DNA from 2 places in the Streptomyces sp. NBC_01445 genome. Region 2 is predicted to be linked to the other one. Evidence: predicted binding sites of a transcription regulator. Region 2 holds the regulator's gene; the other holds the start of a gene.

Region 1 (4,412 bases), 2.0 Mb from region 2:
GGCGACCAGGTGGGCGCGGATGACGGCGCCGTCGGGCTCGTACAAGTACCGTCCCACGGGCCGCACTTCGGGGTCGGGGAGGCCGCTGCCGATGAGTGCGCGCGGCCCGGGGAGCAGCGTCGCCCGCATGCGGCCCGGCTCGGTGCCGAACCAGAGCACGGCCTCCTTCACGTCCCCGCCGTCCGAGATCCACTCGGCGTCGGCCGCATCGGGGATCGCCTCGTGGGGGATGCCGGGCGCGATCTTCAGGGCCGCGTGCCGGGCCCCGAGCGCCGCGCCGACCGCCCAGGACAGGGGCGGGGAGTACGCCTCCGGGTCGAAGATCCGGCCGCCCCCCTTGCCGCCGCCCCGGCGCGCGGGGTCGACGAACACCGCGTCGTACGGCTCCGTGTCGACCTGGGTGACATCGGCCTCGCGGACCTCGATCAGCCCGTCGAGGCCCAGAGCCTGAGCGTTCGCCCGGGCGACTTCGCAGGTCAGGGGGTCGTGGTCGACGGCGAGTACGGAGATCCCGGCGTGGGCCAGGGCGATCGCGTCGCCGCCGATGCCGCAGCACAGATCGGCGACGGAGCGCACCCCGAGCGCCTTGAACTCCTGCGCGCGGTGGGTGGCGACGCTCGTGCGGGTCGCCTGCTCGACGCCGTTCGCCGTGAAGTACATGCGGCTCGCGTCCGCCTCGCCGAACTTGGCCGCGGCGCGCTGTCGCAGCCGGGCCTGGGCGATGGCCGCCGAGACGAGTTCCGCCGGGTGGTCGCGGCGCAGCCGGGTGGCGACGGCGAGCTCCTGGCCGGGGGTGATGTCCCGTACGTCGTCGAGGAGCGCCTGGCCCTCCGCGGAGAGCAGTGAGCTGAAGGAGGCGAGGTCGTTCACCAGGCCCATTGTGGGCCAGTCGGTGGACGGTGCGCGCCCGGCCGCGGTGTCGGGCCCTGATCAGCGCCGTGAGCTGTGAGGATTCGGCGCCATGCGACTTGTACGACAAAACGACAAAAGGGCCATGAAGGGGACGCTGGGCCGAGGGGTCCGGCACGGCCGTACGCGGGCCTGCATCGCTGTGCTCGCCGCCTGCGCGGTCGCCTCCGGGTGCGCCGCGCCCGTCGGCGCTGAGGCCGTCCGGCCGGCGCCCGGCCAGCAGCCCCTCCACGGGCCGCCCGGCGGCCGCGCCCTCGACTCCTACGCGGGCAAGCTGGGCGCCGCCCGGGTCGCGATGGCCAAGAAGTGGCGCCTCGCCGAGCCGCCGCTCCTCGCGCCGCCCCCGCCCGCCGACAAGCCGGTGATCAGGGCCCGCAAGGGCTTCGAGGTCCGCGGCCAGGAGGACCTGCCGCCCGTCTTCACGACCGTGCCCACCAAGGACAAGGTCGTGTTCCTCACCATCGACGACGGCTCCGAGAAGGACCCGGCGTTCCTGAAGATGATGAGCGACCTGAAGATCCCGTACACCGCCTTCCTCAGCAACTACCTGGTGGAGGACAACTACGACTACTTCAGGAAGATGCAGTCCCGCGGCGTCACCCTGAACAACCACACGCTGACGCACCCTTACCTGCCCGGGCTGTCCTACGCGGAGCAGAAGCGCGAGATCTGCGGCATGCAGAACATCATGGAGGAGGAGTACGGCAAGCGGTCCGTCCTCTTCCGCCCGCCCTACGGCAACTACAACCGGGACACGCTGCGCGCGGCCAAGTCCTGCGGGATCAAGTACGCGCCGATCTGGAACGAAGAGATGTTCGTCGACCACGTCGAGTGGCGCGAGGTGGACCAGGACCTCCACCCCGGCGACATCATCCTGAGCCACTTCCGCGGCCGCGGGGAGTGGAAGGGCACCATGCCCGACATGGTCCGCCGGCTCATGAAGTACGTCACCGACAAGGGGTACGCGGTGGCCCGGCTGGAGGACTACCTGTGAGGTCCGTGCGGGCGCGACGGGCCCCCGCGCGCACCTGGCCGCGGCGACTGCTGGCCGCCGCCCTGGCCGCCGGTGTCCTCGCACCCGCGCTGCTCACCGGGTGCGCCCCGTCCGTGGACCCGATCGAGCGGCTCAGCAGGAAAGCGGCCGAGAAGGTCCGCCACTCGCGCCACCCGGAACCGACGGCCACACCGGCCGTCGGTGTGGGGCGCGGGTCGTCCTGGGGCGCGCTCGGCGCCGGGGAGGCGGCTGGGGGGCCTGGTCACGCCGCGCCTCTCCACTCCCCTCAGGGCGGCGTCACTCCGGACGCCTATCGCCGCTGGGGGCTCTCCGCGCCGCTCGCCCCGGCGCCGAGACCTCCGGCACGCCACGCGGCCGGCCGGGGCTCGCACACACTCCCGCCCGTCGTGGACCGCGTCCGGACCAAGGACCGCGTCGTCTTCCTGACCTTCGACGACGGCGTGGACCGCGACCCGCACTTCGCTGACATGGTCCGGGACCTGAGGCTGCCCGTCAGCGTCTTCCTCACGGACGGCGTCGCGGGCCCCGGCCACGACCGCTTCGGCACGCTGCGGGCCCTCGGCGCGGGTGTGCAGAACCAGACCCTGAACCACCACTTTCTGCGCTCGCTCCCGTACGCCGAGCAGCACGCCGAGATCTGCGGCCAGCAGGACCGGCTGAAGAACCCGTTCGGCACCCGCCCCCGCCTCTTCCGCCCGCCCTTCGGCGAGTACGACCAGGACACCTTGCGCGCGGCCGCCACTTGCGGGGTCGACGCCGTCGTCCTGTGGCGCGCCTCGACGCGGGGCGAGGACCTGAGTGACGGGGACCGGCTGCGTCCCGGCGACATCGTCCGGGCCCGGCTCGCTGACCGTGCCGGGCCGCACGGCGCGACGCTCACCGGGACGACGGTGCGGCTGCTGCGCCGTATCCAGGCCCAGGGGTTCACGGTGGGGAGGCTCGAGAACTACCTGTGAGGGATGGGCCGGAGGGGCTGTGGCGGACGCGCCGGAGGGGCCGTGCGGAGGACTCGCCCTCACTGAATTGGCACTCCGCTTGACCGAGTGCTAATCGCAGTCATAGTCTCGGCCCTGGCACTCCCCACTGGAGAGTGCCAATAGCGACGGGCAGGTCCGGCACCCGCGACGACGGATCCACCTGGTCGCCACCTCAGACAGTTAACCCCGTGATCTCCGAAGGGGGAGGTCGGATCGTGACGACCACCAGCTCCAAGGTTGCCATCAAGCCGCTCGAGGACCGCATTGTGGTCCAGCCGCTCGACGCCGAGCAGACCACCGCCTCTGGCCTGGTCATCCCGGACACCGCGAAGGAGAAGCCCCAGGAGGGCGTCGTCCTCGCCGTTGGTCCGGGTCGCTTCGAGAACGGCGAGCGCCTGCCGCTCGACGTGCAGACCGGCGACATCGTGCTGTACAGCAAGTACGGCGGCACCGAGGTGAAGTACAACGGCGAGGAGTACCTCGTCCTCTCGGCTCGCGACGTGCTCGCGATCGTCGAGAAGTAATTCACCCACTGTTTTAGTTCTGCGCCCCTGGCACCCCGCTACTCAGCTGCGACTCTTCTCAGCATGCCGGGCGTCGGGGGCGCAGTTCGTTCGAGAGGACTAACAGCTCCATGGCGAAGATCCTGAAGTTCGACGAGGACGCCCGTCGCGCCCTCGAGCGCGGCGTCAACAAGCTTGCCGACACGGTCAAGGTGACGATCGGCCCCAAGGGCCGCAACGTCGTCATCGACAAGAAGTTCGGCGCTCCCACCATCACCAACGACGGTGTCACGATCGCCCGCGAGGTCGAGCTCGACGACCCGTACGAGAACCTCGGCGCCCAGCTGGTGAAGGAGGTGGCGACCAAGACCAACGACATCGCGGGTGACGGCACCACCACCGCCACCGTGCTCGCCCAGGCCCTGGTCAAGGAAGGCCTGCGCAACGTCGCCGCCGGCGCTTCCCCGGCCGCCCTGAAGAAGGGCATCGACGCCGCGGTCAAGGCCGTGTCCGAGGAGCTCCTCGCGACCGCCCGCCCGATCGAGGACAAGGCCGACATCGCCGCTGTCGCCGGTCTGTCCGCCCAGGACTCGCAGGTCGGCGAGCTCATCGCCGAGGCGATGGACAAGGTCGGCAAGGACGGTGTCATCACCGTCGAGGAGTCCAACACCTTCGGGCTCGAGCTGGACTTCACCGAGGGCATGGCCTTCGACAAGGGCTACCTGTCTCCGTACTTCGTGACGGACCAGGAGCGCATGGAGGCCGTGCTCGAGGACCCGTACATCCTGATCAACCAGGGCAAGATCTCCTCCATCCAGGACATGCTGCCGCTGCTCGAGAAGGTCATCCAGGCCGGTGGCTCCAAGCCGCTCCTGATCATCGCCGAGGACGTCGAGGGCGAGGCCCTGTCGACCCTGGTCGTGAACAAGATCCGCGGCACGTTCAACGCCGTCGCCGTCAAGGCGCCCGGCTTCGGTGACCGCCGCAAGGCGATGCTCGGCGACATGG
Region 2 (4,412 bases):
CGCAGAACCCGGTCGTGACCTCCTCGACCACGAGATCCACGTCCGCCGCCACCTCGGGCGCGGCCTGCTGCTTCTTCCACGGCGGGGTGAAGTCGGGGGAGTACTGGCGCATGGTGCAGACGATAGGAGTACGAACTGCCGTGCGGTTACGACACGCCGAAACGCGCCGCCAGCGCGGCACGCTGCGCACGGACAAACTCCGCATTCACCGCGGCTCCGTGCCCGGGGACGTACACGGCGTCTTCACCGCCCAGTTCCAGCAGCCGGTCGAGAGCGGCCGGCCAACGGGACGGCACCGCATCAGGGCCCGCCTGCGGCTGGCCCGACTCCTCGACCAGGTCGCCGCAGAAGACGACCTCGGGCGTGCCCGGCACCAGGACCGCCAGGTCGTGCCCGCTGTGCGCCGGGCCCACGTTCGCGAGCAGCACCTGGAGCCCGCCGCCCAGATCGAGCGTCCACTCCCCGCACACCCGGTGGTGCGGCACGACGAGCACGTCCACCGCATCGGCCGCCTCCTCGTGCGGCACGCCGTGCGCGACCGCGGACGCCCGCAGTTCGTCGCGGCCCCGCGTGAACACGGTGTCGATGCCCGCGGCGCCGTACACCTCGACACCGGCGAACGCCGCCGTGCCCAGAACATGGTCGAAATGGGGGTGCGTCAGCGCGATATGCGTCACGCGCGCGTGCGGGCCGATGAGGCGCCGGGTGTCCGCCCGCAGCGCCGCGCCCTCGCGAAGTGAGGAACCCGTGTCGATCAGCAACGCCGCCCCGTCGCCCACCACAAGGCCCGTCGTGCAGTCCCAGCCCGGCAGCCGGATCCGCCCCGCCCGAGCGGACAGCTCCTCCCAGCCCACCTCATTCCAGTCCAGGTCGTCCATGGGTCCGACGCTAGCGCCCTTGCCGGGCCCGTACCCACCGGCCGTACACTGACCCGGAGACCATTGGCACTCGGCCGCACCGAGTGCCAGCCGCGGACGACACAGCTGGAGGTGCGCGCGAATGCTCAGTGAACGCAGGCTCGAAGTGCTGCGCGCCATCGTCCAGGACTACGTGGGGACCGAGGAGCCGGTCGGCTCCAAGGCGCTCACCGAGCGGCACAGCCTCGGCGTCTCACCGGCGACGGTGCGCAACGACATGGCGGCGCTCGAGGAGGAGGGCTTCATCGCCCAGCCCCACACGAGCGCCGGGCGGATCCCCACCGACAAGGGGTACCGCCTGTTCGTGGACAAGCTGACGGCGGTCAAGCCGATGACGGGGCCCGAGCGCCGCGCCATCCAGAACTTCCTCGACGGCGCCGTCGACCTCGACGACGTCGTCGGCCGGACCGTGCGGCTGCTCGCGCAGCTGACGCGGCAGGTCGCCGTGGTGCAGTACCCGTCCCTGACGCGGTCCACCGTGCGCCACGTGGAACTGCTCTCGCTCGCCGCCGCCCGTCTGATGCTCGTACTGATCACGGACACGGGGCGCGTCGAGCAGCGGATGATCGACTGCCCGGCGCCGTTCGGCGAGACCTCTCTCGCCGATCTGCGGGCCCGGCTCAACAGCCGGGTCGCGGGACGCCGCTTCGCGGACGTCCCGCAGCTGGTGCAGGACCTGCCGGAGTCCTTCGACGCGGAGGACCGCGGCACGGTCTCGACGGTGCTCTCCACTCTCCTGGAGACGCTCGTCGAGGAGACCGAGGAGCGGCTGATGATCGGCGGCACCGCCAATCTCACCCGCTTCGGACATGACTTTCCCCTCACCATCCGGCCCGTCCTCGAGGCCCTCGAGGAGCAGGTCGTGCTCCTCAAGCTCCTTGGTGAGGTAAACGATTCGGGCATGGCCGTACGGATCGGTCACGAGAACGCCCATGAGGGACTCAGCTCCACCTCCGTGGTCTCGGTCGGCTACGGTTCGGGCAGCGAGGCAGTCGCCAAACTCGGCGTGGTCGGACCGACCCGCATGGATTACCCGGGAACGATGGGAGCAGTACGCGCAGTGGCACGTTACGTCGGACAGATCCTGGCGGAGTCGTAAGTGGCCACGGACTACTACGCCGTACTCGGCGTGCGCCGCGACGCCTCCCAGGACGAGATCAAGAAGGCCTTCCGCAGGCTGGCCCGTGAGCTTCACCCGGATGTGAATCCGGACCCGAAGACACAGGAGCGGTTCAAGGAGATCAACGCCGCCTACGAGGTGTTGTCGGACCCGCAGAAGAAGCAGGTCTACGACCTCGGCGGCGACCCCCTCTCGCAGGCGGGCGGAGGCGGGGCCGGCGGCTTCGGCGCCGGTGGCTTCGGGAACTTCTCCGACATCATGGACGCGTTCTTCGGAACGGCGTCCCAGCGTGGTCCCCGGTCGCGCACGCGCCGCGGCCAGGACGCCATGATCCGGCTCGAGATCGAGCTGGACGAGGCCGCCTTCGGGACCACCAAGGACATTCAGGTCGACACGGCCATCGTCTGTACGACCTGCAGCGGCGAGGGTGCCGCGCCGGGTACGTCCGCGCAGACCTGTGACATGTGCCGCGGTCGCGGCGAGGTGTCCCAGGTCACGCGGTCCTTCCTCGGCCAGGTCATGACGTCGCGGCCGTGCCCGCAGTGCCAGGGCTTCGGCACCGTGGTGCCGACGCCGTGCCCGGAGTGCGCCGGTGACGGACGCATCCGCTCGCGGCGCACGCTCACGGTGAAGATCCCGGCCGGCGTCGACAACGGCACGCGGATCCAGCTCGCGGGCGAGGGCGAGGTCGGCCCCGGCGGTGGCCCTGCCGGTGACCTGTACGTCGAGATCCACGAGCTGGCGCACCCCGTCTTCCAGCGGCGCGGCGACGATCTGCACTGCACCGTCACCATCCCGATGACGGCCGCGGCGCTCGGCACCAAGGTGCCGCTGGAGACGCTCGACGGCCTGGAGGAGATCGACATCCGGCCGGGCACGCAGTCCGGCCAGTCGGTCCCGCTGCACGGGCGCGGCATCACGCACCTGCGCGGCGGCGGCCGCGGTGACCTCATCGTGCACGTCGAGGTCCTGACGCCGACCAAGCTGGACCCGGAGCAGGAGCGGGTACTGCGTGAGCTGTCGAAGCTGCGCGGCGAGGAGCGGCCCACGGGGCAGTTCCAGCCGGGGCAGCAGGGGCTGTTCTCGCGGTTGAAGGACGCGTTCAACGGGCGCTGACCGAGCCCGGCGCAGGCAAGAAGCAGGGACCACGTCCCCCGCATCACGCGTGGCACATGCCACGCGGAAGGGCCGATTCGGTCCGATGCGGGGGACGTGGCACGATGCGGTCATGTCCCCCACGCTGACCGGTCTCTGTCACTATCCGATCGTGCAGGCACCCATGGCGGGCGGTGCCTCCTGTCCGCAGCTCGCCGCCGCCGTGTCGGAGGCCGGCGGGCTCGGATTCCTCGCCGCCGGGTACAAGACCGCCGACGGGATGTACCAGGAGATCAAGCAGGTACGGGGGCTGACCAACCAGCCGTTCGGCGTCAATCTCTTCATGCCGCAGTCCGAGTACGCGGACCCCGCGGCCGTCGCCGTCTACGCCAGCCAGCTCGCCGGTGAGGCCGCCTGGTACGACACGCAGCTCGGGGACCCGGACTGCGGCCTCGACGACGGCTTCGACGCGAAGCTCGCCATCCTCCTCGACGACCCGGTACCGGTCGTCACCTTCACCTTCGGCTGCCCGAGCCGTGACGTCCTCGACTCCCTCGCCCGCGTCGGCACCCTCACCGCCGTCACCGTGACCACCGCGGACGAGGCGCAGGCCGCCCAGCGGGCCGGCGCCGACGCGGTGTGCGTCCAGGGCATCGAGGCGGGCGGCCACCAGGGCACCCACCGGGACAACCCGGAGGCCGACGGATCCGGCATCGGACTCATCGCGCTGATCGCCCAGGTCCGCGAGGCCGTACAGATCCCGATCATCGCCACCGGCGGACTCATGCGCGGCGGACAGCTCGCCGCCGTGCTCGCCGCGGGCGCCGACGCCGGGCAGTTCGGCACGGCCTTCCTGGTCTGCCCCGAGTCCGGCGCCAACGTCCTGCACAAGCAGGCCATGACGAACCCGCTGTTCGTGCGGACCGAGCTGACCCGGGCCTTCTCGGGCCGCCCCGCGCGCGGCCTCGTGAACCGGTTCATGCGCGAGCACGGCCCGTACGCACCCGCCGCCTACCCCCAGATCCACCACATGACGTCGACGCTGCGCAAGGCCGCCGCCAAGGCGGGGGACCCGCAGGGGATGGCGCTGTGGGCCGGGCAGGGCCACCGGCTCGCCCGCGAGCTGCCCGCCGGCCGGCTCGTCGAGGTGCTCGCGGCGGAACTCGCGGAGGCGAAGGACGCGTTGGGCGCGCAGGGTGCCGCATGACGGCGCCGGTGTTCGTCGTCGACGAGGTGCCGTCCGCCACAACGTTCGTGCTCGACGGGGCCGAGGGACGGCA

Evidence for each region. The regulator HrcA, encoded in region 2, represses chaperone genes, less so after heat shock. The targets are predictions, from matches to a motif close to TTNGCACTCNGNNNNNCNGAGTGCNAA.
Region 1: a site for HrcA is predicted at 2,948-2,974, ahead of groES (co-chaperone GroES). Genes of this name have one in related genera too.

Annotation. Positions count from the first base shown of each region.
Region 1 is NZ_CP109485.1:4,646,547-4,650,958, reverse strand. Features, by position in the region: gene OG574_RS21030 (class I SAM-dependent methyltransferase) at 1-870, opposite strand, end outside; gene OG574_RS21025 (polysaccharide deacetylase family protein) at 995-1,903, shown strand; gene OG574_RS21020 (polysaccharide deacetylase family protein) at 1,909-2,880, shown strand; gene groES (co-chaperone GroES) at 3,117-3,425, shown strand; gene groL (chaperonin GroEL) at 3,536-4,412, shown strand, end outside.
Region 2 is NZ_CP109485.1:6,683,010-6,687,421, forward strand. Features, by position in the region: gene OG574_RS30365 (DUF3097 domain-containing protein) at 1-112, opposite strand, end outside; gene OG574_RS30370 (MBL fold metallo-hydrolase) at 147-878, opposite strand; gene hrcA (heat-inducible transcriptional repressor HrcA) at 1,000-2,016, shown strand; gene dnaJ (molecular chaperone DnaJ) at 2,017-3,153, shown strand; gene OG574_RS30385 (nitronate monooxygenase) at 3,266-4,339, shown strand; gene OG574_RS30390 (16S rRNA (uracil(1498)-N(3))-methyltransferase) at 4,336-4,412, shown strand, end outside.